Regions from separate parts of the Planifilum fulgidum genome, predicted to be linked through region 4. Evidence: predicted binding sites of a transcription regulator. Region 4 holds the regulator's gene; each other region holds the start of a gene.

Region 1 (5,943 bases), on a different contig from region 4:
TCCGGGAGGCTGCCGCATCGGGGAAAAATCTGCTCGGTCAGGTGGGCAACCAGGTGGGTCACGGGATACGTCTCGGGACGCGAAAGGCCCTGGAAATGGTGGTCGGTTGGCTGGAGCCGGGCAAGTGACCGCCGGGCTCACGCGGCGGCCGGGGGTGAAATCCCCCGGCCGCGCTGCGTTTGGGGCGGGCTTTTTTTGGGTGAGGAGAAGGGCCATTTCACACCGTCCGTTCATATCACGCAGACTTCAAGGGGGCACTCTTCACAACGGGCTTCATTTCTCAACCGCTCCAGGTCGTGGATCACCAAATGTCCGTGATCGAGGGAAATGACGCGCTCGGATTTCAGCCGGCACAAAACGCGGTTGACGCTTTCGCGGGTTGCGCCGATCAGGTGGGCCAGTTCCTGGTTGGTGAGGCGGAGGGAAATGCGGATGCCGCGGTCGGTGGGTTGTCCGTAGCTGTTGGCGAGCCGGATCAGAATGGAGCAGAGGGCGCCGGGTTTTCCGTAGAGGACGATGTCGCGGAGGATGGTTTGCATGATCCGCTGTTCCAGGGCCATCCATTGCATAAAGGCGAAGGACAGGGAGGGGTACTGCACCAATAGGGCGTCCAGATCGTTTTTGTGGATGACCCCCAACAGGGTGTCCGTAAAGGCGACGGCGTTGTGCCCGTAGGTTTGGACGGAGTCGGACAGGAGATCGACCAGTCCGATCAGGTCGCCGCCGCCCTTGAGGCCAAAGGTGATTTCCTGCCCGTCGGAGGTGGTCTTCATCGTTTTGACGCATCCCTGTTCGATGTAATAAAGAAACTCCGCCGGATCCTCGGCTTGGAAGATCGGAGAACCGGCCTGAACTTTTTTCCACACCATGTGATCCTTGAGGCGCTGGAGCTGATCCGGCGACAAGAAGCGGGTCAGCCGGTCGGAACGGATATTGCAGCAGGTTGTCGCCATGATCCATCCCCCTTTTCGGATGGGAACGTTCAGTCCTTCACTTACTATTGTAAAGAATCCAAGGGGACGCGGCATCGAAAAATAGAACGATTATGGAAAGATTTTGTTAAAAATGTGTGGCATCGCCATGCCCCGAAAAGGGGATCGGCCGTCTCAGAGAAAACTCCGGACGGCCGATCTTTTTTCGGAGGTTTTCAGGAAATTTCCTCGTCGGTCAAGTAACAGGCGGGATCTTCCGCCCACAGATCGCGGTGGACGGCCAGGGCGCGGGCCCGCAAATTGCCGTTGCAGATATCCAAAAAACGGCACCGGGAGCAGCGCCCTTTCAGGAGCGGTTTGCGGTCCCGCAGGGCGGTGAGGACGGGGTGGGTTTCATCGTTCCAAATCTCGGAAAAGGGGCGCTCGCGCACATTGCCCAGGGTGATCGACTGCGTGAACTGGTCGGGATGCACGTTGCCTAAAGGATCGATGTTGGCGATGGCGATTCCCGAGCGGTTGCCGCCGTTGTTGCGCAGTTTTTCCAGGACGATTTCCGCTTTTTCGGGATTTTTCCGTTTGACGCGGAGATAGAGATAGGGCGCGTTGGTGTGATTGTCCACGGTGAGAATCTCCTTGACGATTCCCCTCCGCGCGAAATCTTCCACCTTGTCAAAGATGAAGTCCAGGATCCGGCGCGTTTCTTCGTGGGAGACGTCGTATTGGACGCTGGCGCGGCCCGAATAGACGAGGTGATAAAAACAGGCCCGCTGGATTCCTTCCTTTTCCATCAGGTCGAAAATGGCGGGAACCTGGTCTGCGTTGTGCCGGTTGATCGTAAAGCGCAAGCCCACTTTCTGACCTTGACGCAGACAATTCCGGATGCCCCGCAGGGCTCCGTCGAAGGCTCCCTTTTTGCCGCGGAACCGGTCGTGAATTTCGCCCACGCCGTCGAGGCTGATGCCCACGTAGCCGACTCCGATTTCGCGGATCCGGCGGGCCACCTCTTCGGTGATCAGGGTGCCGTTGGTGGAAAGGGTGACGCGGATTCCCTTGGAGACGGCATAACGGGCCAGATCCAGAAGATCGGGCCGGGCAAAGGGCTCACCCCCCGAGAACAGAATGACCGGCACGCGGGCCTCCGCGAGGTCGTCGATGACCCGCATCGCCTCTTCGGTGGAGAGTTCCCCGGCGTATTTTTTGTTTTCCGATTGCGAGTAGCAGTGGACGCAGCGGAGGTTGCAGGTGCGGGTGACATTCCAGACGACCACGGGTCCGGCTCCCTTGTGCGTGCCCGAGCGGTGGCCGACGGAGCGGCGGGTGTAGCGAAGCGAGTCGCCATAAGAAGAAACATCCGTAAGCAGATGAGAAACGGCCAACATGTTGTATCCCTCCGAACCGAGATCATTCCGACTTAATATTGATCATAGCGGTGATTTGGGGCGAAGGGTGTGATAATTGTCACAATCCGGACCGGTCGGGGCCTGAAGGAGCGCGCCGGGGTCCGCCGTTTGGCCGCGAAATTCCTTGCACAAGGGCATATTGGGACCTTCGAGGTCCAAATTATGAAGTTTCGGTGAAAGCGGATCTGTTTGTGAAAAAGATCACACTTTCGGAAAAGGGCCGGTGGTATGTTTAATGACAGAAACACGTGGAGGTGGAAGCGATGGAAGCGCAAGTCGATCGGCGGGAACCGGATCGCAAAGACTCCCCGGAAAAGGAGCCCTCCCTGAAGGGCACGCTGACCGGTGTGTTGTTCATCGGCGGATTCATTCTGGTCACGTGGTTTTCAATCTTTTTTCTTTTCCTGAGCCGAAATTGAGAAGGAGGATGAAGGATGCACCTTCACCGGTATGAACGGATCTGGCTGATCATCGGCGGAGCCACCCTTGTCATATTTCTTTCTGTTGTCGGTGTGCAGGCCTTTGCCACGGACGCCCATCCGCCGGGCAGCTTGGTCACGGTGGATCCGAAGACGGTCACCCAGGAGGCGCCCTTCAACAAGCCTTCCCTGACACAGGTGGGTCCGAAGGAATACAAGGCCGTCATGGTGGCGCGGATGTTCACCTTTCAACCCGGAACGATGGAGATTCCGGTGGGATCCACCGTTCATTTCCAAATCACTTCGCCCGATGTGGTACACGGTTTTGAGATTGCGGGGACCAACGTCAACATGATGGTGATCCCCGGACATATCAACCGGGCGACCTACACCTTCAATCATCCCGGGGAATACCTGATCGTCTGCAACGAGTACTGCGGCACGGGCCATCAGGTGATGGCAGGAAAAGTTGTCGTCAAATGATGAAACTCTGAGAAAAGGAGTGCGTTTCCCATGGAAAAGGCACAATCGGGAGCGGCGGGATTTCGATTTCAACCGAAGGATTCCCGATTGATTCTCGCGCATATGGCCGTCGCCTTCACCGCCATCTTTCTCGGCGCCATCGCCGGACTGCTTCAGGGACTGGTCCGGGGCGGCGTCATCGATCTGGGGCCGGTGAATTATTATCAACTGTTGACCGCCCACGGCGTTTTGATGGCCCTGGTGTTTACCACCTTCTTCATCGTAGGCTATTTGTACTCGGGACTTGTCCGCACCTGCGGCGGAACGCTGACGGAATTCAGCCGCCGCCTGGGCTGGATCGGGTTCTGGCTGATGACGGTGGGAACCGCCATCGCGGCATTCCTCATCATCGCCAATAAGGCCACCGTTTTGTACACCTTTTACGCGCCGATGAAAGCGTCTCCCTTCTTCTACATCGGTCTCGCCCTGGTGGTGGTGGGCAGCTGGATCGGCGCCTGGGCCGTCTTTGCCCAATACCGCTGGTGGAAGAAGGAACACAAGGGGAAACTGTCGCCGCTGTTCGCCTTTATGGCCGTGGCCACCATGGGCCTCTGGCTGATCGCCACCCTCGGCGTGGCCCTCGAGGTGCTGTTGCAGCTCATCCCCTGGTCCTTCGGCTGGGTGGACACGATCAATGTGGTGCTGAGCCGCACGCTGTTCTGGTACTTCGGCCATCCCTTGGTTTATTTCTGGCTGATGCCGGCCTACATCGTGTGGTACGTCAACATTCCCAAAATCATCGGCGGGAAAATCTTCAGCGATGCCCTGGCCCGGCTTGCCTTCATCATGTTCCTTCTCCTGTCGACGCCCGTCGGTTTCCACCATCAGTTGACCGAGCCGGGAATCGCGTCGGGGTGGAAATTCCTCCAGGTGGCCCTCACCTTCTCGGTGGCGATTCCGTCGCTGATGACCGCCTTTGCCGTCCTGGCCACCTTTGAAAGCGCCGGACGGGCCCGCGGCGCCAAGGGGCTTTTCGGATGGATCCGCATGCTTCCCTGGAAGGACGTCCGCTTCGTCGCTCCCCTTGTCGGGATGCTGAGTTTCATCCCCGGCGGAGCGGGAGGACTCGTCAACACCAGTTATCAGCTCAACCAGGTGGTTCACAACACCCTGTGGGTGGTGGGACACTTCCACCTGACGGTCGGAACGGTTGTGATCCTGACCTTCTTCGGGGTCAGCTACTGGCTGATTCCCGCCTTGACGGGCCGAAAGCTGACTGCCGGACTCAACAAGCTGGGATTGGTGCAGACGGGGCTTTGGGCCCTCGGCATGTTGATCATGTCCGGTGCGATGCACGCGGCCGGCCTGTTGGGCACCCCGCGCCGTACCGCCTTCACCACCTACGGTGATGATCCGATCGCCCTCGGCTGGCTCACCTATCAACAGGTGATGGCGATCGGTGGCGTATTCCTGTTCATCTCTGCTATGCTTATGGTGTGGATCGTGATCCGCCTCGCTTTCTTCGCGCCCCGCACCGAGGAAGGCGTCGACTATCCCATCGGCGAGGTGGCGGAAGAGGCGGCTTCCACTCCGGCGATACTGGAACGCTGGCCGCTGTGGGTGACGGTGGCGATCTGCCTGATTCTGGTCGCCTACACCATTCCCATCGCCCACCTGATCCAGTATGCGCCGCCCGGATCTCCGCCGTTCCAACCCTATTGATCCGGGTCTGTCCGAAATTCAAACTGGAGGGATGGAGTTGAGGAATCGGAGGATCATGCAAAAGGCAGCGGCAATGCTCGGTTGTCTGGCTCTGTTGTTCATGGTGGGGTGCGGTTCCCAGTCCGACAATTCCGGAACCGCGGATTCCGGATCCCAACAACCTGCGGAACAGCCGGCGGACTCCGGAAGCGAGTCGCAGGACAAAGCCGCGGAAAATGTCGCCTATGACCAGGAAAAAGCAAAAGCCGCCTACCAGCAGTCCTGTGTCGGGTGTCACGGGCAGAATCTGGAGGGGGGCGTCGGTCCGGCCCTGAAGGGAACGGGACTGAGCGAGGATGAAATCCTCAATGTGATCGAGAACGGAAGAGGACAAATGCCCGGCGGCTTGATCAGCGGGGAGGATGCCAAGAATCTGGCCGCCTGGCTGGCCGATCAATGAGATTTTGACAGGATGATGAAGGAAGCGTTTTTCCTTCAAACCCCTCGGGAAAACTGGTAAAATGGTCAAGGACGGGGTTGCGCCGGGTGTCGGCGCAACCCCTATCCGGTTGATCACCCCTCAGAGGATGTGAGACCATGAGCGAAGCGGTGAAAACCTACGAGGGCTGGTATGCCTATCACGATTTTCGCAAGATCGATTGGACCCGGTGGAAATCCCTTTCCCCCGAGAAAAGGGACGAAGCGATCCGGGAGCTGGTGGAAGTCCTCCGGGAATTCGCGTCGGTCGAGGAGAGCCGCGGCGGCAGCTTCGGCCAATATGCCGTCCTCGGCCACAAGGCGGATCTTTTGTTCATCCATTTTCGCCCCACCCTCGAGGCGCTGAACGAGGTGAAGTGGCGGTTTGACAAAACGGCCTTTGCCGATGTGACGTCCGCCCCCACTTCCTTCATCTCGGTCGTCGAACTCAGCGCGTATACCGTTCCCCCGGGGACCGATCCCATGAGCGATCCCGCTTTCCGGGAGCGGCTTCAGCCGAGCATGCCGAAGGCGAAATATGTCTGCTTCTAT
Region 2 (5,943 bases), on a different contig from region 4:
TTTCCGGCGGCGATGCGCTACGCGGGGCCGCGGGAGGCCGTGTTCCACGCCCTGGCCCGCAAAAATTACGGTTGCACCCATTTTATCGTCGGACGGGATCATGCCGGGGTGGGAGACTATTACGGCACCTACGACGCCCAACGGATCTTCGACGAATTTCGGCCGGAGGAGCTGGGGATCATCCCCCTCTTCTTCGAGCACAGTTTTTACTGCCGGCGCTGCAACGGGATGGCCTCCTACAAGACCTGTCCCCACGGCGAGGAGCACCACGTGATGCTGTCCGGAACCAAGGTGCGGGCCATGTTGAGGGAGGGGATCATGCCGCCGCCGGAATTTTCCCGTCCGGAGGTGGTTCGGGTCTTGATCGAGGGGCTCAAGGGAACCCGGTGACGGGAGGAGGATGTTTTCCGGGCCGCAAGATGCCGGATTTCCGCCGGAGGGTCGCCCTCCGGCCTTTTTGGTGCCGGACCGCCGAACCCGGACAGGGGGAGCCGGGGGTGATATAATGAAATTGTGCAAACCTTTTCTCCATATAAGGCAAGGCCCCGGGAGGGGGCTTGCGGGAATCGGGGGAAATGTATGCGCTTGGGCATCTTTGCAACCTGTCTGGTCGATGTGTTTTTTCCGGACGTGGGCAAAAGCATGGTGCGAGTGCTGCGCCGGCTCGGTTTCGACGCGGACTTTCCCGAAGGGCAGACCTGCTGCGGTCAGCCCGCCTTCAACACCGGGTATTGGAAGGAAGCGAGGCGGGCGGCCAAGGGATTGATCCGCGCCCTGGAACCCTATGACGCCGTGGTGGCCCCTTCGGGTTCCTGCGCGGCGATGGTCCGCCGCATGTATCCGCGCCTCATGGAAGAGGAGCCGGAATGGCTGGAGCGGGCGCAGGGGCTTGCAGCCAAGTGCTTCGAGTTTTCCGAGTTTCTGGTTCACAGGCAGGGATTGGCCGATTTGGGCGCCCGCCTGGAAGGGGTGGCCACCTACCACCACTCCTGCCACATGCGCAGGGAGCTGGGGGTGACGGAGGCGCCCCTGAAGCTGCTGGCCCATGTTCGGGGATTGACCTTGAAGGAGCTGCCCCGCGGGGAGGACTGCTGCGGTTTCGGCGGCACCTTCGCCGTCAAGATGGGGGGAATTTCCACGGCCATGGCCGACGAAAAGGTGGATCACATCCTGTCCACCGGGGCCGATTTTCTCGTGGGTTCGGACATGGGGTGCCTGATGCATCTGGGCGGAAGGTTGAGCCGCCGGGGGAAGCCGGTGCGGGTTCTCCACGTGGCCCAGGTTCTGGATCGGGGGTTGAGCTGAGATGAGGGGCAAATCGGCGTTTCACGAGCGGGTCGGAGAGGCTCTGGAGGATGACTTCCTGCGGCGTTCCGTCCGGGAGACCCAGGACCGGTTGAGAGAAGGAAGGCTTCGGGCGGCGGAGGATTGGGGGGACTGGGAAGCCCTGCGGTCCCGCGGGGAGGCGATCCGCCGCCACACCGTGGAAAATCTGGACGTGTACCTGGACCGGTTCGCCGAGCGGGTGGAGGAGGCGGGGGGCCGCATTTTTTTCGCCGACACGGCGGAGGAAGCCCGCCGGTACATCCTCCGGCTGGCCGCCGGGAAGGGCGTTTCTTCCGTCGTCAAGTCCAAATCGATGGTTACCGAGGAGATCGGTCTGAATCGGACCCTGGAGGAGCAGGGGGTGGAAGTGACGGAGACCGACCTCGGGGAGTACATCATCCAGCTGGCGGGAGAGGCGCCCTCCCACATCATCGCGCCCGCCATCCACAAGAACCGGAAACAGGTGGCCGAGCTCTTCTCCCGGGAAGCGGGCGAGCCGCTGCCCGAGGAGACGGAGGCTTTGACGGCCTACGCCCGTCGGCGGCTGCGGGAGAAATTCCTGCGCGCCGAGATGGGAATCACCGGCTGCAATTTCGGCGTGGCCGAATCGGGTTCGGTGGTCCTGGTGAGCAATGAGGGGAATGCCCGGCTGACGTCCACCCTGCCCCGGATCCATGTGGTGGTGATGGGGATGGAGCGCCTCGTTCCCCGGTGGGAGGACCTGGACGTCCTGTTGACGCTGCTGACCCGGAGCGCCACGGGTCAGAAAATCACCAGCTATGTGACGGCGATCACGGGGCCGCGCCGACCAGGGGATGCCGACGGGCCGGAGGAACTGCACATTGTGGTGGTGGACAACGGCCGCTCCAAGCTGCTCGGCACCAAATATCAACCGGTTCTCCACTGCATCCGCTGCGGAGCGTGTCTCAACGTATGCCCCGTCTATCGTCACATCGGCGGCCATGCCTACGGAAGCGTCTATCCCGGACCGATCGGCGCCGTGTTGTCGCCGCTGCTGGGAGGGTTTGAAAAACACGGGGAGCTGCCCTACGCCTCCAGTCTGTGCGGCGCCTGCTCGGAAGCGTGTCCCGTCCGCATTCCCCTTCACGACATGCTGCTGGAACTCCGGCGGGATCAGGTGGAAGAGGGGCGCAGCCGGCGGATTGAGCAGATGGTTTTTCGCGGATTCGCCTGGTTCGCCGAAGATCCGGGACGGTTTACCGCGGCGGCACGCCTGGGGCATTGGCTGACGCGTCCTTTGGCCGATGAATCCGGCCGACTGAAGAAGGGGCCGGGTCCCTTGTCGGCTTGGACGGAGAGCCGGGACTTTCCCCGGCCGGCTCCGGAATCCTTTCGAAGCTGGTGGCGCCGGGAAGGGGGAAACGATGATGGATCATCCTGACGCCCGTCGCCGCTTCCTGTCCCGGCTGTCGGAGCGCCTCGGAAAAAGCCGCGGGGAGTCCGCGCCGCCGGAGGGAGAAGCAAGGGAGGAGAAGCTGACGGAAGAGGAGCGGATCAGCCGGTTTCTCCGCAATCTTTCCCTCCTCGGGGGGCGGGGGATCCGGGTTCAGGGGCGGGAAGCCCTCAGGAGGCAATTGATGGAGGACATCGACCGGGAAGGGGGATCACCCCTCGTCCTGTGGAAGGATCCCCTGTTGGAGGAAGTGACGGCCGACCTTCCGGGAGTGGAACGCATCCTGTGGGATTCCGGCAGGGATTCCGCGGCACAAGTCCGGGATGCGGCCCGGGCGGCGGCCGGACTGGTGAGGGCGGAGTGGGGAGTTGCCTCGACCGGATCGCTCGTGCTGCGAAGCGGAAACGACCGGGGGCGAAGCGTCAGCCTGTTGCCCCCCGTCCTGTTCGCGGTTCTCCGGAGGCAGGACGTCGTGTCCGAAACCCGCGGCGTCTGGGCCCGGCTCGGGGAAAAGGTTCCGGCTTGCATCAATTGGATCACCGGGCCGAGCCGGAGCGCCGATATCGAAGGGGATTTGTCCATCGGCGTTCACGGGCCGTACCGTGTGGTGGTTTATCTGTTGGAGTGAGAGAAGGGGCGGGAATCGGAAACGGCCCCGGGCGGCTTTTCGGCCGCTTTTTTCTTTTGCCCAGGTTCCGTTTCGGCGGATCTTCTGTTTGTTCACCGTTTCTTTAAAATGGATTATTTATGCGCCTTTGGCGGACTTGCCCGGCGGACGGCATCGCCAACCATATGGAAAAACTTCATTTTTAAGGGTTTGGTGAGCCGCGGCCTGGAAAGCCGCAAGCAAAGCGCATATTCATTCGAGTTAAAGGAATAAATATTATTTTAATGTGAACGATTTCACGTTTTTGATGAGCGATGCTTCACAACTCGGCGATATTCAATCTTTTACACTGAAATTGAAGGATGTGATAAACAAATAAATCTCGCTATGAAGCGAATAAGACGATCTGTTAACCAATCCGTCAACAGACTGTATTATTTCCACACTGAAAAACAATATGTGAAAAATATCACTTATGTAAGCGATGCCATTTCGCAATCATCCATTTGTTTGGAAAAGAAAAACGCGTCTTTCGGAAAGGGGGCTTTCATCGGAGGAAAGCGGGAGGAACCGGCTCTTTCGAATCTGTCGTCCGTACGTGCATGAAAAGGGAAGATTCCGGGAAGGAGGAAATTCTCGTGAATTATCCGCTTCACGTCACTTCCGAAATCGGGGAACTCCGCACCGTTCTCCTGCACCGGCCCGGCAGGGAAGTGGAGAATCTGACTCCGGAGTATCTGGAACGGCTCCTCTTCGATGACATTCCCTATCTGCCGGCGATTCAAAAGGAACACGACTATTTCGCCCAGACGCTGCGCAACCGCGGAATCGAAGTGGTGTATCTGGAAACCCTCATGGCGGAGTCTCTGCGCAACGACGAGATCCGCGAACAGTTTGTGGAGGACATTTTGACGGAGAGCAAGGCAAACGTCACCAGCGCCTTCTACCATCTGAAGGAATACCTGTTGTCCATGCCCAACGAACAGCTGGTTGAAAAGGTCATGTCGGGAATCCGGAAAAGCGAAATCCGGGAAGAGAAGAAGATTCATCTCCACGAAATCATGGAAGAACACTATCCCTTCTACCTCGACCCCATGCCCAACCTGTATTTCACCCGCGACCCCGCTGCCGTGATCGGAAACGGCATCTCCATCAACCGGATGAGGCGCAGGGCCCGAAGGCGCGAGTCCCTGTTCATGGATTACATCATCCGGTACCATCCGCGCTTCGCCTCCCACCAAATTCCCGTCTGGTTTGAACGCAATTTCCGCTTCTCGATGGAAGGCGGCGACCAACTGGTGCTGAGCCGGCAGGTGCTGGCCGTCGGCGTCAGCGAACGGACCACCGCCCAAGCGATCGAACAGCTTGCCCTGAATCTGTTTGCCGGGCAGAAAGAGATCCGGAAGGTGGTGGCGGTGGAGATCCCGAAATCCCGCGCCTTCATGCACCTCGACACCGTCTTCACAATGGTGGACCGGAACAAATTCACCGTTCATCCGGAGATTCTGGGGCCGAAAGGCGAGATGCGCATTTACATCCTGGAACCGGGCGAGGAAAAGGGAACCGTCAAGATCTCCGAACGGAACAACCTCATCGAGACCCTGAAGGAAGTCCTGGGATTGGAGGATGTGGTGCTGATCCCCTGCGGCGGCGGAGATTTGATCGCCTCCGCCCGGGAGCAGTGGAACGACGGTTCCAACACCCTGGCCATCGCGCCGGGAGTCGTCGTCACCTACGATCGCAACTATGTTTCCAATCAACTGCTTCGGGAGCACGGCATCGAGGTGATTGAGGTGCCCAGCTCGGAACTGGCTCGGGGACGCGGGGGTCCGCGCTGCATGAGCATGCCGCTGATCCGCGACGACATCTGAAGGGCAGATTCAATTTTTGCACGAGGAGTGATGGAAATGGCGATCAATTTGAAGGGCAGACATTTTCTGAAACTGGAAGATTTCACCCCGCAGGAACTCTCCTATTTGCTCGATCTTTCCCAACAGTTGAAGGCGCAAAAATACGCCGGGGTGCTGCCCAAGTTGCTGGAGGGGAAAAACATCGCCCTGCTGTTTGAAAAACCGTCCACCCGCACCCGCTGTGCCTTTGTCGTCGCCTGCGTGGATTTGGGTGCCCATCCCGAGTATCTCGGCAAGGACGACATTCAGCTCGGCAAAAAAGAATCCGTCGCCGACACGGCCAAGGTGCTCGGCAGGATGTTTGACGGCATCGAATTTCGCGGATTCAAGCACGAAACGGTGGAGGAGTTGGCGAAACACGCCGGCGTCCCCGTCTGGAACGGACTGACCGACAAATATCATCCGACCCAGATCCTCGCCGACTTTTTGACCATCCGGGAGCATTTCGGACGCCTGCGGGGGATCAAAATGGCTTATGTCGGGGACGGCAGAAACAACATGGGCAACACCCTGCTGATCGGTTGCGCCAAGATGGGCATGGACTTCCGGATCGTCGCCCCGGAGAGTCTCTGGCCGGAGGAGGAGCTGGTGAAGAGCGCCCGGGAGATTGCGGAGGAAACCGGCGCCTCCCTCACCCTGACGGAAGAGATTGACCAAGGCGTGCAGGGGGTGGATGTGATCTACAC
Region 3 (5,943 bases), on a different contig from region 4:
CGTGTTGCGGGAGAGGAGCTTTGCCTCTTCACCCTGGTGCACGGTTTTCATCGCGCTGGCAGATGTGCCCTTTTTGAACTTGACAATTACCTGGTCGGGGGCGTAATCGGGCTTGTCCGCCTGAACGGCCGATTCGGCGCCTGCGGCTTGGGGCTGAATCAGGACGACAGCCAGCACCAGCGAGGCGACGATCGCCAACAGTCGCTTCATGGGGCATGACCTCCTCTGAAGAGTGGGGTTTATCATTCACCCCGGAGGGGGAATGACCGGAAGGCGCATGGTTTTCCTGCGACGGATGGGGATCCTGGCGGGACCGCGCTGTCGTTTCCTGAAGGGATGGCGGGGCGGGCTGGCAGGGGGACTGTTGGTGCGTGGAATCGACGGGAGAGACGGTGAAAGCGAATCAAGAGCAAGAGGTTGGATTATCGGTTGTTTGATGGGTGTCGGGATGGAAATCTATAAATATCAGAATCAAATTCCAATAATCATTTTAATATAGCGTCAAGTAAAAATCAACAATAAATACAGAATATTTATCGTGATCTTGCTGTAAAGCGTTAAAATAGAAAAGCTTCCGTTTTCGAGAATTTTATTCTGCCGCATTGCCGCGGGAAATGGGGGATCTGTAGATTTTAGAAAGTGACTGGGTTTTTGTGAAACAACGGTGAAATCCTTTGGCTGAGAAAAAACGGATTTTTTTCGTTTGTGAAAAAATCCGAGGGCGAAGGGGGATTCGCCGCAAAGTTTGCAGGAGCCGGCGGCTTCTGGGAGGTTATCCGGACAGGAGGGCGACCGCACCTTTTCGGCGCGATGGAAGGTGGATCGGGAAGGACAGATTCCCGCCTCTTTGACGGAAAACTCCGAAGCCGCTTTGCCGGCAGCGGGACGGTTTGCATGCCCCTTTTCGGGGGTTCCATCCGGATGCACGCCGTCAAAGTCCCGACGATGAGGGAACTTACTTAAGCAAAACGCGTTTTTTCCCCGCCTACGGCTTGCAGGCGGTGGTGAAGCCGTTGGAAGGGAAGACCCCGTCATCGCGCCCGTCCAAGTTGTCGGCGTGCCGTTCGTTCTGGATCGAGGGAAAGGCGCGGTCCGCAGGCAAGGCGGAGGAATGACCGCTTTTCGGTTCTTCGCCGGGCGGACGGCCACCGATTCATAACCCCGCCATCCCTCGACAAGGAGGGCGGTGAAACGGACGGTGGGCTGACGATCAAAATCTGCTACAGCAGTTTCAGGTTTTCGGGGTGGCGTGCGGATCTTCGGTTTCCCCCCGTCTTTCCTTGGTTTTGGGGCGATTGGATTTGACATTGGTTGTTCAACAAATGCGCTCCTCAATTTGACACAATTCACAGGCGGGTTTGTTGGTGCCTTTACCATGGAGAAGGCGGCAGGCCGAGAGGAGGGGGATGGGCGGGAGGTGATGGGGGTGTCGATTCGCCCGATTCGCATTCGCCTGCGCGCCGTGCCGATGGGGGACGATCTCGCCCTGTTGATCAGCGGCGGGCGGGAGCATATCGGAGCGGTGGCCACGGCGTATCGGGAAGGCGACGGAGTCAAGGTGGAAACGCACGTCCTTCCGGGGCACCGGGAGGGGGAGTTGGCGGCGGAGACGGCCCGCCTGGCGGCCTTATCCCTGAACTGCACCGTTACCGTGGCCATGGGGATTCATCAGGACGAGGCGACGAGGGAGGAAATCGACCACATCGTCGGGACGGTGCGCCGGCTGGTGGAAAAGGAGCTGGGGCGCAGGGGATTTAGGGACGCGGAAAGCCGTTCATGACGACCGGGCAAGCGGTGCCGGTTTTTCCCGGAGAAAAGGCGGGCCGTCCTTTTCGAACCCGGCGGATTTGTGTGATGTCCGTCACGTTTTTGAAGGTGCCTCCTTCCTAAAATAAAGGCAAACGGACAAGGAGGGAAGGGTGATGGACATCGGACCCGGCTGCGGGATGACGGGGTTCGCCGGCGCTTCCGGTCCCCTCTGCACAGGTTTGGAACGGTTGAAGGGAGAACATCCGCCGCTATTGAAGCGGATGGAGGAGTTGGCGGAATCGGCGCGGGGGATTGCCGCGGATGCCGGAGGCGGAAGGTGGAAGGAGGCCCTGCGCTTCCTGGAGGAAAAGGTTCGCTCCTTCACGGCCGATTTGGATCTCCACTCAAGGCGGGAGGAAGAGGTTCTCTTTCCGATGATGGCCCAATATATCGGACGGGAGACGGGACCCATCGCGGTGATGGAGTACGAACACGAACAAGCCAAGGCACGCCTGTCCGCGTTCCTCTCCGAAGTGGAGCGGCTTGACGGTTCCGCCGGGGCGGGGGACGCCCGGAGGATCGCCGGCGAGGTGGAGGCGGCCGTGCGGATTTTAATGGATCATTTTATGAAGGAGGAAAACGTGCTCTTTCCGATGGCGGAGCGCATCCTGTCCGAGGCGGAAAAGGAAGAGCTGATGGAGAGGATTCAGGCGATTTGACCGAAAGCAGGCGGCGCATCCCGCCGGGGGTGCGCCGCCTGCCATTGACGGGGCAGTCAGAGGACGCACACGTTGCCGGGGCAGCGGCCGTCACAGTGGCAAAACTCTCGGAGTCGGTTTAAATCGTGGATGATCAGCCTGCCGGACCGCATGCTGAGGATGTTTTCCCTTTTCATCCTGCTCAGCATGCGGTTGACGCTTTCCCGGGTGGCGCCGATGAAGTTGGCGAGATCCTGATTGGTCAGCCGCGTGGGGATCAGGATGCCCTCCTCGGTCTCTCTGCCGCAGGTGTTGCAGAGGCGGATCAGGGTGGAAGCGAGCGCCCCGGTTTTGCCGTACACCAGAAGATCGCGCACCTTGGTTTCCAGTATCCGCTGGTTGACGGAGAGCCATTGGATGAACCGGAGGGCCAAATCGGGGTGGCGGAGCATCAGCGCCTCCAGCTCTTCCTTGCGAATGACGCCGAGGAGCGCATCCGTCAAGGTGACGGCGTTGCTCCACTGAAAGGGGGGCGAGAGTGTGCAGGGGTCGCCGACCATGTCGCCGGCGTACTTGAGGGAGAGGGCGATTTCCTCCCCGCTTTCGGTGTTGTTGAAAATCTTGACGATCCCCTCGTGGATGAAGTAGAGGTAATCGGCCTGTTCCTTGTCCTGGAACAGATTGGTGCCGCTTTGCACCCTCTTGGGGGTCATCAGGGAACTCAGCCGCTTCAGCTGCTCCGGTTGGAAATAGTCGACAAACCGACGGGCGGACAGAGCGGTCATGTGGAACCCTCCTCTCCGGCATTTTGCGCGTGGAGAAATTTGATGAAGGTTTTGCGAAACTGTGATATTTGTCACGATCAAGGAACAGGTCCTGGGGTACGATGGGAAACAGAACGGACCCTGCGGCACGGCGAATGCACATTTTGGGGACTGGGGGTTTTATGATGAAACCGATTCTTCCGAGGGAACACGGCGGATGGGCCATGGTATCCGTTCCCTTTCTTCTGGGCATGTTCGTGGGTGGGCCCCAGTGGATGCATCTCCCGCTGTTTTTCGGTTGGTTGTTGTTTTACTTGGCGGCCTACCCCTTCCGCCTGGCGCTGATGCGGCGGAAAGATCGGCGGGACTTTGTCCGCTGGGCGCTGATTTATTGGGCTCTGGGGATGGTTTTTCTGATTCCCCCGCTCGTCTCGGAGCCGTCGCTGCTCTGGGCGGGGCCCGTGTTGGTCGCGCTGTTTTGCGTCAACGGGTGGTATGCGTCCCGGCGCAACGAGCGTTCCTTCATCAACGACCTGTGCGCCATTCTCGCCTTTTCGGTCGGCGGCGCGGCTTCCTATGTGGTCGGGGCGGGGACGTGGGACGCCATGACTCTCTGGGTCGCGGTGACGTGTGTCCTGTACTTTTTGGGGAGCGTCTTTTTTGTCAAGTCGGTGTTTCGGGAGCGCAAGAACGCGGGTTGGTTGAACGCCTCAAAGGGTTACCACCTGTCGCTTTTGATCTTTGCGGCCCTCCTGGAACCCTGGTTTGTCCTTCCCTATGCTTTCCCGACCGTCAGGGCCTTTGCGTGGGGCGGCAAAGCGATCCGGCCGGTCAAGGCGGGAGTCATCGAAATCGTCGGCTCCGTCCTTTTCCTCGCGTTTTCCGTCATCGCCTTTTTCGCCACTCGTCCGCCCACGATTTGAGGGCTTCCACATCCTTGAGAACGATAAGGTTTCGGTTCATCTCCAACACGCCGCGGCGGCGAAGGTCGTTGAGCATGCGGTTGACGCTCTCGCGGGTGGTTCCCGCCATGGCGGCCAGATCCTGGTGCGTGACGGGAAGATGAAGCACCACCGCCCCGTCCCGGTCGGTTCCGTGGGCTTCGGCCAGACGCAGGAGGATGGAGCAGATGCGGTGGCGCACATCCTGAAAGGTGAGTTCCTGCAGCTTTTCCTGCAGTTCGCGGATTTTCGCCCCCATAACCCGCAGCACCTTCACCGCGATGGTGGGCGTGGACAGCAAAAGTTGCTCGAAGGAATGAATGGGAATCGCGAAAACGCGGGTGGGTTTGACGGTTTCGGCGTTGGCGGGGTAGGGACTCTGGTCGAAGAAGCCCGTGTGGGGAAACATGTCCCCCTTCGTCAGCAGGGAGACGATCTGTTCGTTTCCGTTGGCATCCACCTTGAAGGCCTTGACGAGTCCGTCGACGATGAAGTAGACGGCTTCGCGCGGGCTTCCCTCCGCGAAGATGAGGTTTTTTTTCGGAAAGGAGCGCGGGATGGCGATGGCGGCGATCCGCTTCAGTTCCTCGTCGGTAAGGTCGCGAAACAGCGGCACGTTCCGGAGAAGAGGGATCAGTTGAGACACGTCCATCACCCCGATGAAACAGATTTGGGCAGGGGGCAACGCTCGGCGTCGAAGGATTTTGGCTGAAGGGCAGATGTCCGTTCATGGCGAGGTGCTTGGTTTCATTGTACCCCAACCCTCCGGGGGAGAGTGTGACGAACTTCATACCGCATTTCCAAAGACTTTGTTACGTTGTGAACAAACAGGGTTTTCTTGCCGCGGCGCCGTTATCCCTTTAAAGGAGGAAGCCGTTGATGGATTTTCAGCAATCCCCCTTTTTGGTCATTTGGGAAGTGACCCGTGCCTGCGCCCTCAAATGCCTTCACTGCCGGGCGGAGGCGCAATATCGCCGCGATCCCCGCGAGCTGACGACGGAAGAGGGGAAAGCCCTGATCCGGGAAATTCGCGATTTGGGCGCTCCCTTGCTGGTCTTCACCGGCGGCGATCCGCTGATGCGGGAGGACCTCTTTGAGCTGGCCGAATACGCCAAAGGACAAGGACTGATCGTTTCGCTCACGCCCAGCGCCACTCCGCGGGTGACGGAGAAGGCGATGCGCCGGGCCATGGAGGTGGGGCTCGACCGGTGGGCCTTCAGTCTCGACGGATCGACAGCGGCGATCCATGACGCTTTCCGCGGCACCTCCGGGTCCTACGATTTGACCATGCGCGCCATCGGCATGTTGCGCAAACTGGGGATGCCGCTGCAGATCAACACCACCGTCAGCCGGTACAATCTCGCCGATCTGCCCAACATCGCCCGTTTGCTCGAAGGAATGGGCATCGTGCTTTGGAGCGTTTTTTTCCTCGTGCCCACCGGCCGCGGCAAGGCGGATGACATGATCACCGCCGACGAGCATGAGCGGGTTTTCCACTGGCTGGCCGATCTTTCCGAGCGCGTTTCCTTCGACATCAAGACGACGGAGGCTCCCCCCTACCGCCGGGTGGTGATGCAGCGGGGAAAAGGCCAAGTTTTCGGAGCATCCGACGTTCCCCCGTGGGCGGCGGGGCGTCAGCGGCAACTGCGGGCGCCGCGCGCCGTCAACGACGGCAATGGATTCGCCTTCGTTTCCCACATCGGCGACGTGTATCCCAGCGGTTTTTTGCCGATCGCCTGCGGGAACGTGCGGGAGCGCTCCCTATCGGAGATCTATCGGAAGCACCCGACC
Region 4 (5,943 bases):
GGAAGCGACTTTTCGCACAAGGCCGCGAAATTCGCGCATGCCGGCTGGATCGAGGCCGTTGGTCGGTTCATCGAGAACCAGCAGGCCGGGATTGCCGATCAGCGCCTGGGCCAGACCGAGCCGTTGCCGCATGCCCAGGGAGTAGGTTTTTACCTTGTCGTCGATCCGCTCTTCGAGCCCGACCAGTTCCGCAAGCTCACCGATCCGCTGCCGCATTTCACGCCGGCCGACTCCCGCCAGGCGCGCGTAATGAATCAGGTTTTGTCTCCCGGTCAGATAGGGGTAGGTCTCCGGGTTTTCCACGATCGCCCCCACGTGACGAAGCGCTTCGGCGCGCTCCTTCTGAACGTCACAGCCCTTGATGCGTATCCTTCCGCTGCTCGGCTTCGCCAGGCAGACAATCATGCGGATCGTCGTGGTCTTCCCCGCGCCGTTCGGCCCCAGAAATCCGAACACTTCGCCCTTTTTCACCGATAGGCTGAGGTTTGACACCACCTGTCGGGAACCGATGACCTTGGACACGTTCTCCAGCGTCAATACCTCCAATAATATCTCCTCCAATCCCTTAAGCGGCAGCCCCTTTCACGGCGGTCCGAAGCTGGCTCTCCTCGCCGGCAGGTGTTTGGTTTGTATTATGTGTACTATTTTAGATAGTACACTTAAAAGATACCAATTCCCTGTTTCTCCGTCAAGTCTGACCGCCTGATCACGAAGCCGGACAACATGGCCGATTTTCGCCCCGCACGTGCATAGCCGAAAAAAAGAAAAACCCCCGCGAAAACGCGGGGGAAGGGTTGGAGGTGCCGATATGCCGATGGAAAGGCGGAATTACATCATGTCCATGCCGCCGCCCATGCCGGAACCGTCTTTCTTCTCTTCTTCCGGTTTGTCGGCGACGACCGCTTCCGTGGTCAGGAACATCGCCGCAACGGAAGCCGCGTTTTGCAGGGCGGAACGGGTCACTTTCGCCGGATCGACAATACCCGCTTTGATCATGTCGACCCACTCGCCGGTCAGAGCGTTGTAACCGACGCCCACTTCTTCTTTCTTCAGGCGCTCCACAACCACGGAACCTTCCTGTCCGGCGTTGTAGGCGATTTGACGCACCGGCTCTTCCAAGGCGCGCTTGATGATATTCACACCCGTCTTTTCGTCGCCGGTCGCTTCGACGGCTTCCACCGCGCGAATCACGTTGACGAGGGCGGTGCCGCCACCGGCAACGATTCCTTCTTCCACAGCGGCCCGGGTGGAGTTGAGGGCGTCTTCGATGCGGAGTTTTTTCTCCTTCAACTCGGTTTCGGTCGCAGCGCCCACTTTGATGACCGCTACGCCGCCGGCCAGTTTCGCCAAGCGCTCTTGCAGTTTCTCCTTGTCGAATTCGGAAGTGGTTTCTTCAAGCTGCTGACGGATTTGGTTGATGCGGGCCTCGATATCTCCCTTGTCGCCGTAGCCGTCCACGATGATGGTTTCCTCTTTGCGCACGCGGACTTGGCGGGCGCGACCCAGAGCGTCGATGCCGACGGTCTTGAGGTCCAGACCCAGCTCCTCGGTGATCACTTGACCGCCGGTGAGGATGGCGATATCCTGCAACATCGCTTTGCGGCGATCGCCGAAGCCCGGAGCCTTCACGGCGACGGAGGTGAAGGTGCCCTTCAGTTTGTTCACCACCAGCGTGGCCAGGGCTTCCCCTTCCATGTCTTCGGCGATGATCAGGAGCGGTTTGCCCTGTTGCACCACTTTTTCGAGGATCGGCAGGATTTCCTGAATGTTGCTGAGCTTTTTATCGGTGATCAGGATGTAGGGCTCTTCCAGCACCGCTTCCATTTTCTCGGAATCGGTGATCATGTAGGGGGAGATGTAGCCGCGGTCGAACTGCATCCCTTCGACCACTTCCAGCTCGGTGGTGAACCCTTTGGATTCCTCGACGGTGATGACGCCGTCATTGCCCACCTTTTCCATCGCTTCGGCGATCAACTGGCCGATTTCCTCATCGTTCGCGGAAATGGCCGCCACCTGGGCGATGGACTCTTTGCCTTCGATCGGCTTGGCGATTTTCTTGATCTCTTCGACGGCCGCATTCACCGCCTTTTCAATCCCCTTGCGCAGCACCATCGGGTTGGCTCCGGCGGCCACGTTTTTCAAACCTTCGCGGATGATGGCCTGGGCCAACACGGTAGCGGTCGTGGTTCCGTCCCCGGCCACATCGTTGGTTTTGGTGGCCACTTCCTTGACCAACTGGGCGCCCATGTTTTCAAAGGGATCTTCCAGTTCGATTTCCTTGGCGATGGTCACCCCGTCATTGGTGATCAAGGGGGAACCGAATTTCTTTTCCAAGACGACGTTGCGGCCCTTGGGACCCAAGGTCACTTTCACGGCATTGGCCAGAGCATCCACGCCACGCAGCATCGAACGACGTGCATCTTCGCTGAACTTGATCTCCTTCGCCATGTCCTCGTCCCCTTTCTTATGTAGGGTTATTGGTTAATGAAACTGCAGACGGCATCGCCGGATCACTGCTCGACGATCGCCAACACGTCACTTTCCCGCAGGATGAGGTATTCCTTGTCGCCCACTTTCACTTCCGTGCCCGCATATTTGGAGAAGATGACGCGATCGCCCACTTTCACTTCCAATTCGATTTTCTGACCGTTTTCCCAACGGCCGGTACCGACGGCGACCACACGTCCTTCCTGCGGTTTTTCCTTCGCCGTATCGGGAAGAACGATCCCGCTAGCAGTCTTTTCTTCCTTCTCGATCGCTTCCAGCACGATACGATCACCCAACGGCTTGATCGTCACTGGAGACCCTCCTTTTCCGCAAGAGGTAGATAAATCTTCGCAAACGCGTTGTTAGCACTCATCAACGATGAGTGCTAACACTAATTATAATAATATGCATGTGCCGCCCAATTTGCAAGTCCCGGGGGGAATTTTTTTCGGGAGCGCCTGCCGGGCAATCATACAAAAGCAGTATCTCCCGAGTCAGAGAAAAATAAACTTTGGACATCCCCTGCAGGTCCTTCGCCGCATCCTATGATTCTTCCAACCAGGCCCTCTCCCTCGCTTCATCTTCCTTTTGAATCCGCCGGTGGAGCCAGGTGCAGAGCAGCAGGCTGATTTCATACAGGAGAATGAGGGGAATGGACACCAGAATGTTGGAAACCAGATCCGGGGGGGTAATGACGGCCGCGAGAACCACCATGCCCAAATAAGCCATCCGGCGCCCCTTCCGGAGCGGTTCCGGCCGGAGAATCCGCAGGCGGGTCAAAAGCATGACCACCAAAGGCAGCTCGAAGAAAAGGGCCAGGGGAAAGACGATGTTGAACATGAAGCCGAAGTACCGATAGATTCCAAAAGTTTCCGTGGTTCCGAGCGCATCGGACAAGCCCGTCATGAAGCGGAGGAGATAGGGAAAGATCACATAGAACCCGAACAAAAGACCCAGGCAAAACATGATTGCCGCAAAGGGAATGTAGGTGAGGGTGATCCTTTGTTCGGCTTTCGTCAAACCCGGCTTAACGAAGGCCCACACCTGGTAGAGGGCGAAGGGCAGGGTGATGGCCGCCGAAATGACAAAGGCGAACATCATGTAGACGCGGAGGGGTTCCGACGGCGAAAACACATGCATCGTCACGTTCGACGGCATTTGCTGTTTCAACCAATGGACAAAATCGGCGGCAAAGACAAAGCCGACCACCAAACCGAAAACGAAGACGACAATGATCCAGATCAGCCGCCGCCGCAGTTCGCCGAGGTGCTCTGTCACCGGTTGAATCTTATCGTCCATGGCGCAATCATCCCTTACGGCAATTGTCACAGATGCGGCACCCGCCTGGCGGGTGCCGCCCGATTTGATCAGGCCGGACAATCAAGCCGGCCGAAAGGCGTCTAGCTTTTGTGCGCCTCATCCATCTCCTTCGCGGTTTCGGTTTCCGCTTCCGTTTCCTCATCCGGAAACTTCTTCAGGAAATAGATCAGCGTCTGCAGTTCCGTGGTCAAGTCGATGTGGTGGATCCGGACCTTGGGGGGCACGTTGAGCCGTGCCGGCGTGAAGTTGAGAATTCCGCGGATGCCCGCCTCGACGATCTGCTGCGCCGTCGCCTGGGCAACGCTGGCAGGCACGGTCAAAATGGCCACTTCCACATTGTGCAATTCGGTCACTTCCTTGAAGCGGTCCATGGACAAGACCGGAATGCCGTCCACTTCGGTGCCGATTTTCGCCGGATCGTTGTCAAAACCGGCGACGATCTTGGTGTTGTGACTGCGGTAGAAGTTGTAGCGCAGCAGGGCCGTCCCCAGGTTGCCGACGCCCACCAACACCACATTGGTCACTTCGTCCACCCGCAGAAAACTCCGCAGGAACTGAAGCAGGTAATTGACATTATATCCGTAGCCTTTCTTGCCCAACTCGCCCAAATAGGAAAAGTCGCGTCGAATGGTGGCCGGATCGATTTGCAAGGCTTCACTGAGCTGGGCGGAGGAAACGCGCTTTTTTCCGATCGCGTGCAGTTTTTCCAGATACCGATAATACAACGGCAATCGCTTGGCGGTGACATGAGGGATTTTTTGATCTTCCATCGCACGCCTCCATTCGACGGTCCCTATGACCGCTTGATTTTCTATTCAAATGTCCGCCGATTTCAAGGGCTTTATCGGTGGCGTCCGGATTGTCCTTCCATCTGTTATTTCCTTCACAAATTCATCTTATAATGAAATCCCATTTTCCGACAAGTTGGTCACGCCGGATCAGCAGAAGTGGAGCAATCCGCCGTGCCCCAGGGTGACCACGTCTTCCCGGGTGATTTTTTCCCCGGCCAGAATGCGGGGCAGGAAGTGATCAAAGGAGGTCACCGGATCGTGAAGGACGCAACCCGGCAAACCCAAGACGGGAATCCCGCGGTAATAGGCGATCATCAGCATCGTGCCGGGCAAGATCGGCGTTCCATAGGTGACGATCTCCGCCCCCAGGGAAGCGATCGCCCCCGGCGTCCGGTCATCGGGATCGACGGACATTCCGCTGGTCACCAGAACCATGTCCACTCCCTGATCCACGAAGGCCCGGATTTGATCCCGGATCATCTCCTTGTCGTCGGTGGCGAAGGTCTGTCCCACCACCTTCGAGCCGTATTTCTCCACCTTTTCCCGGACGACCGGCCCGAAGCGGTCCCGGATCCGCCCGTGATACACCTCGCTCCCGGTGGTGACGATGCCGACCCGGTGCGGGCGGAAGGGGACCACCTCCACCACCGGCCGGCCCCGGCGCGCGGCGATATCCTCCACCTCCCGGATGGATGCTTCCGGAAAAACCAGGGGAATCACCCGGGTCGCCGCGACGGTCTGACCCTTTTCCACCGGCGTGTGGGTCCGGAGCGTCGACAGCGCCACCTGTTCCACCCGGTTGATGGCCGTGACCGCCTCCACATCGATCCGGAGCAAGCCCTGCACCTGCGCGACCAGGTTCACTTTCCCCTCCTTCGGCTCCGTCAGGGCGAGATGGGAGCCGGCCGCCGCCCGGGCAATCCGTTGCGCCGCCTCGTCCTCGTGCAGCTCTCCCTCGGCCAATTCGAGCACATATACGTGCTCCTTGCCGATCCGGAGCAGATCATCGATATCCTCCCGGCGGATCCGATGCCCTTTGCGGAACAGGGGACCCTTGTATTTCCCCGGATCGATCACCGTCAAATCGTGGGCCAGCACCAATCCCACCGCTTCGCCGACAGGAACTTCCTTCAACCGGCTTTTCATCTCCGACCCTCCCCCGCGCTCATCGATCTTCGGATCATCCGATTTATTCCCCCTGAATCCGGCGAAAAAACGGAAATTGCCGGGGAGCCGCAGGGCCGGAAGCGATGCATTCTTTTTCAAAAGAGATCTTCGCTAGAAAGAGAAAGTTCTGGACGGCGTGATCAACCCGTCCAATGGCTGATCGTGCGCTTCCGGGAAG

What was found. The regulator Rex, encoded in region 4, represses fermentation and respiration genes when NADH is low (regulators of the CRP and FNR family bind a similar motif). The targets are predictions, from matches to a motif close to TTGTGAAATATTTCACAA.
Region 1: a site for Rex is predicted at 2,522-2,539, ahead of BM063_RS01840 (cytochrome c oxidase subunit 2A). Genes of this name have one in related genera too.
Region 2: a site for Rex is predicted at 3,805-3,822, ahead of arcA (arginine deiminase). Genes of this name have one in related genera too.
Region 3: a site for Rex is predicted at 1,335-1,352, ahead of lpdD (prenylated flavin chaperone LpdD). Genes of this name have one in related genera too.

The regions. Positions count from the first base shown of each region.
Region 1 covers NZ_FOOK01000002.1:167,455-173,397, reverse strand. Annotated here, with positions in the region: gene BM063_RS01855 (DUF3679 domain-containing protein) at 1-128, shown strand, start outside; gene BM063_RS01850 (Crp/Fnr family transcriptional regulator) at 231-953, opposite strand; gene BM063_RS01845 (radical SAM/SPASM domain-containing protein) at 1,148-2,311, opposite strand; gene BM063_RS01840 (cytochrome c oxidase subunit 2A) at 2,596-2,751, shown strand; gene BM063_RS01835 (cytochrome c oxidase subunit II) at 2,767-3,234, shown strand; gene BM063_RS01830 (b(o/a)3-type cytochrome-c oxidase subunit 1) at 3,265-4,935, shown strand; gene BM063_RS01825 (c-type cytochrome) at 4,973-5,374, shown strand; gene hemQ (hydrogen peroxide-dependent heme synthase) at 5,512-5,943, shown strand, end outside.
Region 2 covers NZ_FOOK01000006.1:67,287-73,229, reverse strand. Annotated here, with positions in the region: gene sat (sulfate adenylyltransferase) at 1-390, shown strand, start outside; gene BM063_RS05110 ((Fe-S)-binding protein) at 580-1,305, shown strand; gene BM063_RS05105 (LutB/LldF family L-lactate oxidation iron-sulfur protein) at 1,307-2,728, shown strand; gene BM063_RS05100 (LutC/YkgG family protein) at 2,715-3,368, shown strand; gene arcA (arginine deiminase) at 3,986-5,218, shown strand; gene argF (ornithine carbamoyltransferase) at 5,249-5,943, shown strand, end outside.
Region 3 covers NZ_FOOK01000010.1:9,217-15,159, forward strand. Annotated here, with positions in the region: gene BM063_RS07400 (S8 family peptidase) at 1-210, opposite strand, end outside; gene BM063_RS17230 (hypothetical protein) at 502-1,149, opposite strand; gene lpdD (prenylated flavin chaperone LpdD) at 1,427-1,780, shown strand; gene BM063_RS07415 (hemerythrin domain-containing protein) at 1,923-2,468, shown strand; gene BM063_RS07420 (Crp/Fnr family transcriptional regulator) at 2,525-3,232, opposite strand; gene BM063_RS07425 (YwiC-like family protein) at 3,397-4,134, shown strand; gene BM063_RS07430 (Crp/Fnr family transcriptional regulator) at 4,097-4,804, opposite strand; gene BM063_RS07435 (TIGR04053 family radical SAM/SPASM domain-containing protein) at 5,029-5,943, shown strand, end outside.
Region 4 covers NZ_FOOK01000013.1:16,248-22,190, forward strand. Annotated here, with positions in the region: gene BM063_RS08760 (ABC transporter ATP-binding protein) at 1-546, opposite strand, end outside; gene groL (chaperonin GroEL) at 829-2,448, opposite strand; gene groES (co-chaperone GroES) at 2,511-2,792, opposite strand; gene tatC (twin-arginine translocase subunit TatC) at 3,031-3,786, opposite strand; gene BM063_RS08780 (redox-sensing transcriptional repressor Rex) at 3,888-4,577, opposite strand; gene BM063_RS08785 (molybdopterin-binding protein) at 4,746-5,744, opposite strand; gene BM063_RS08790 (5-formyltetrahydrofolate cyclo-ligase) at 5,877-5,943, opposite strand, start outside.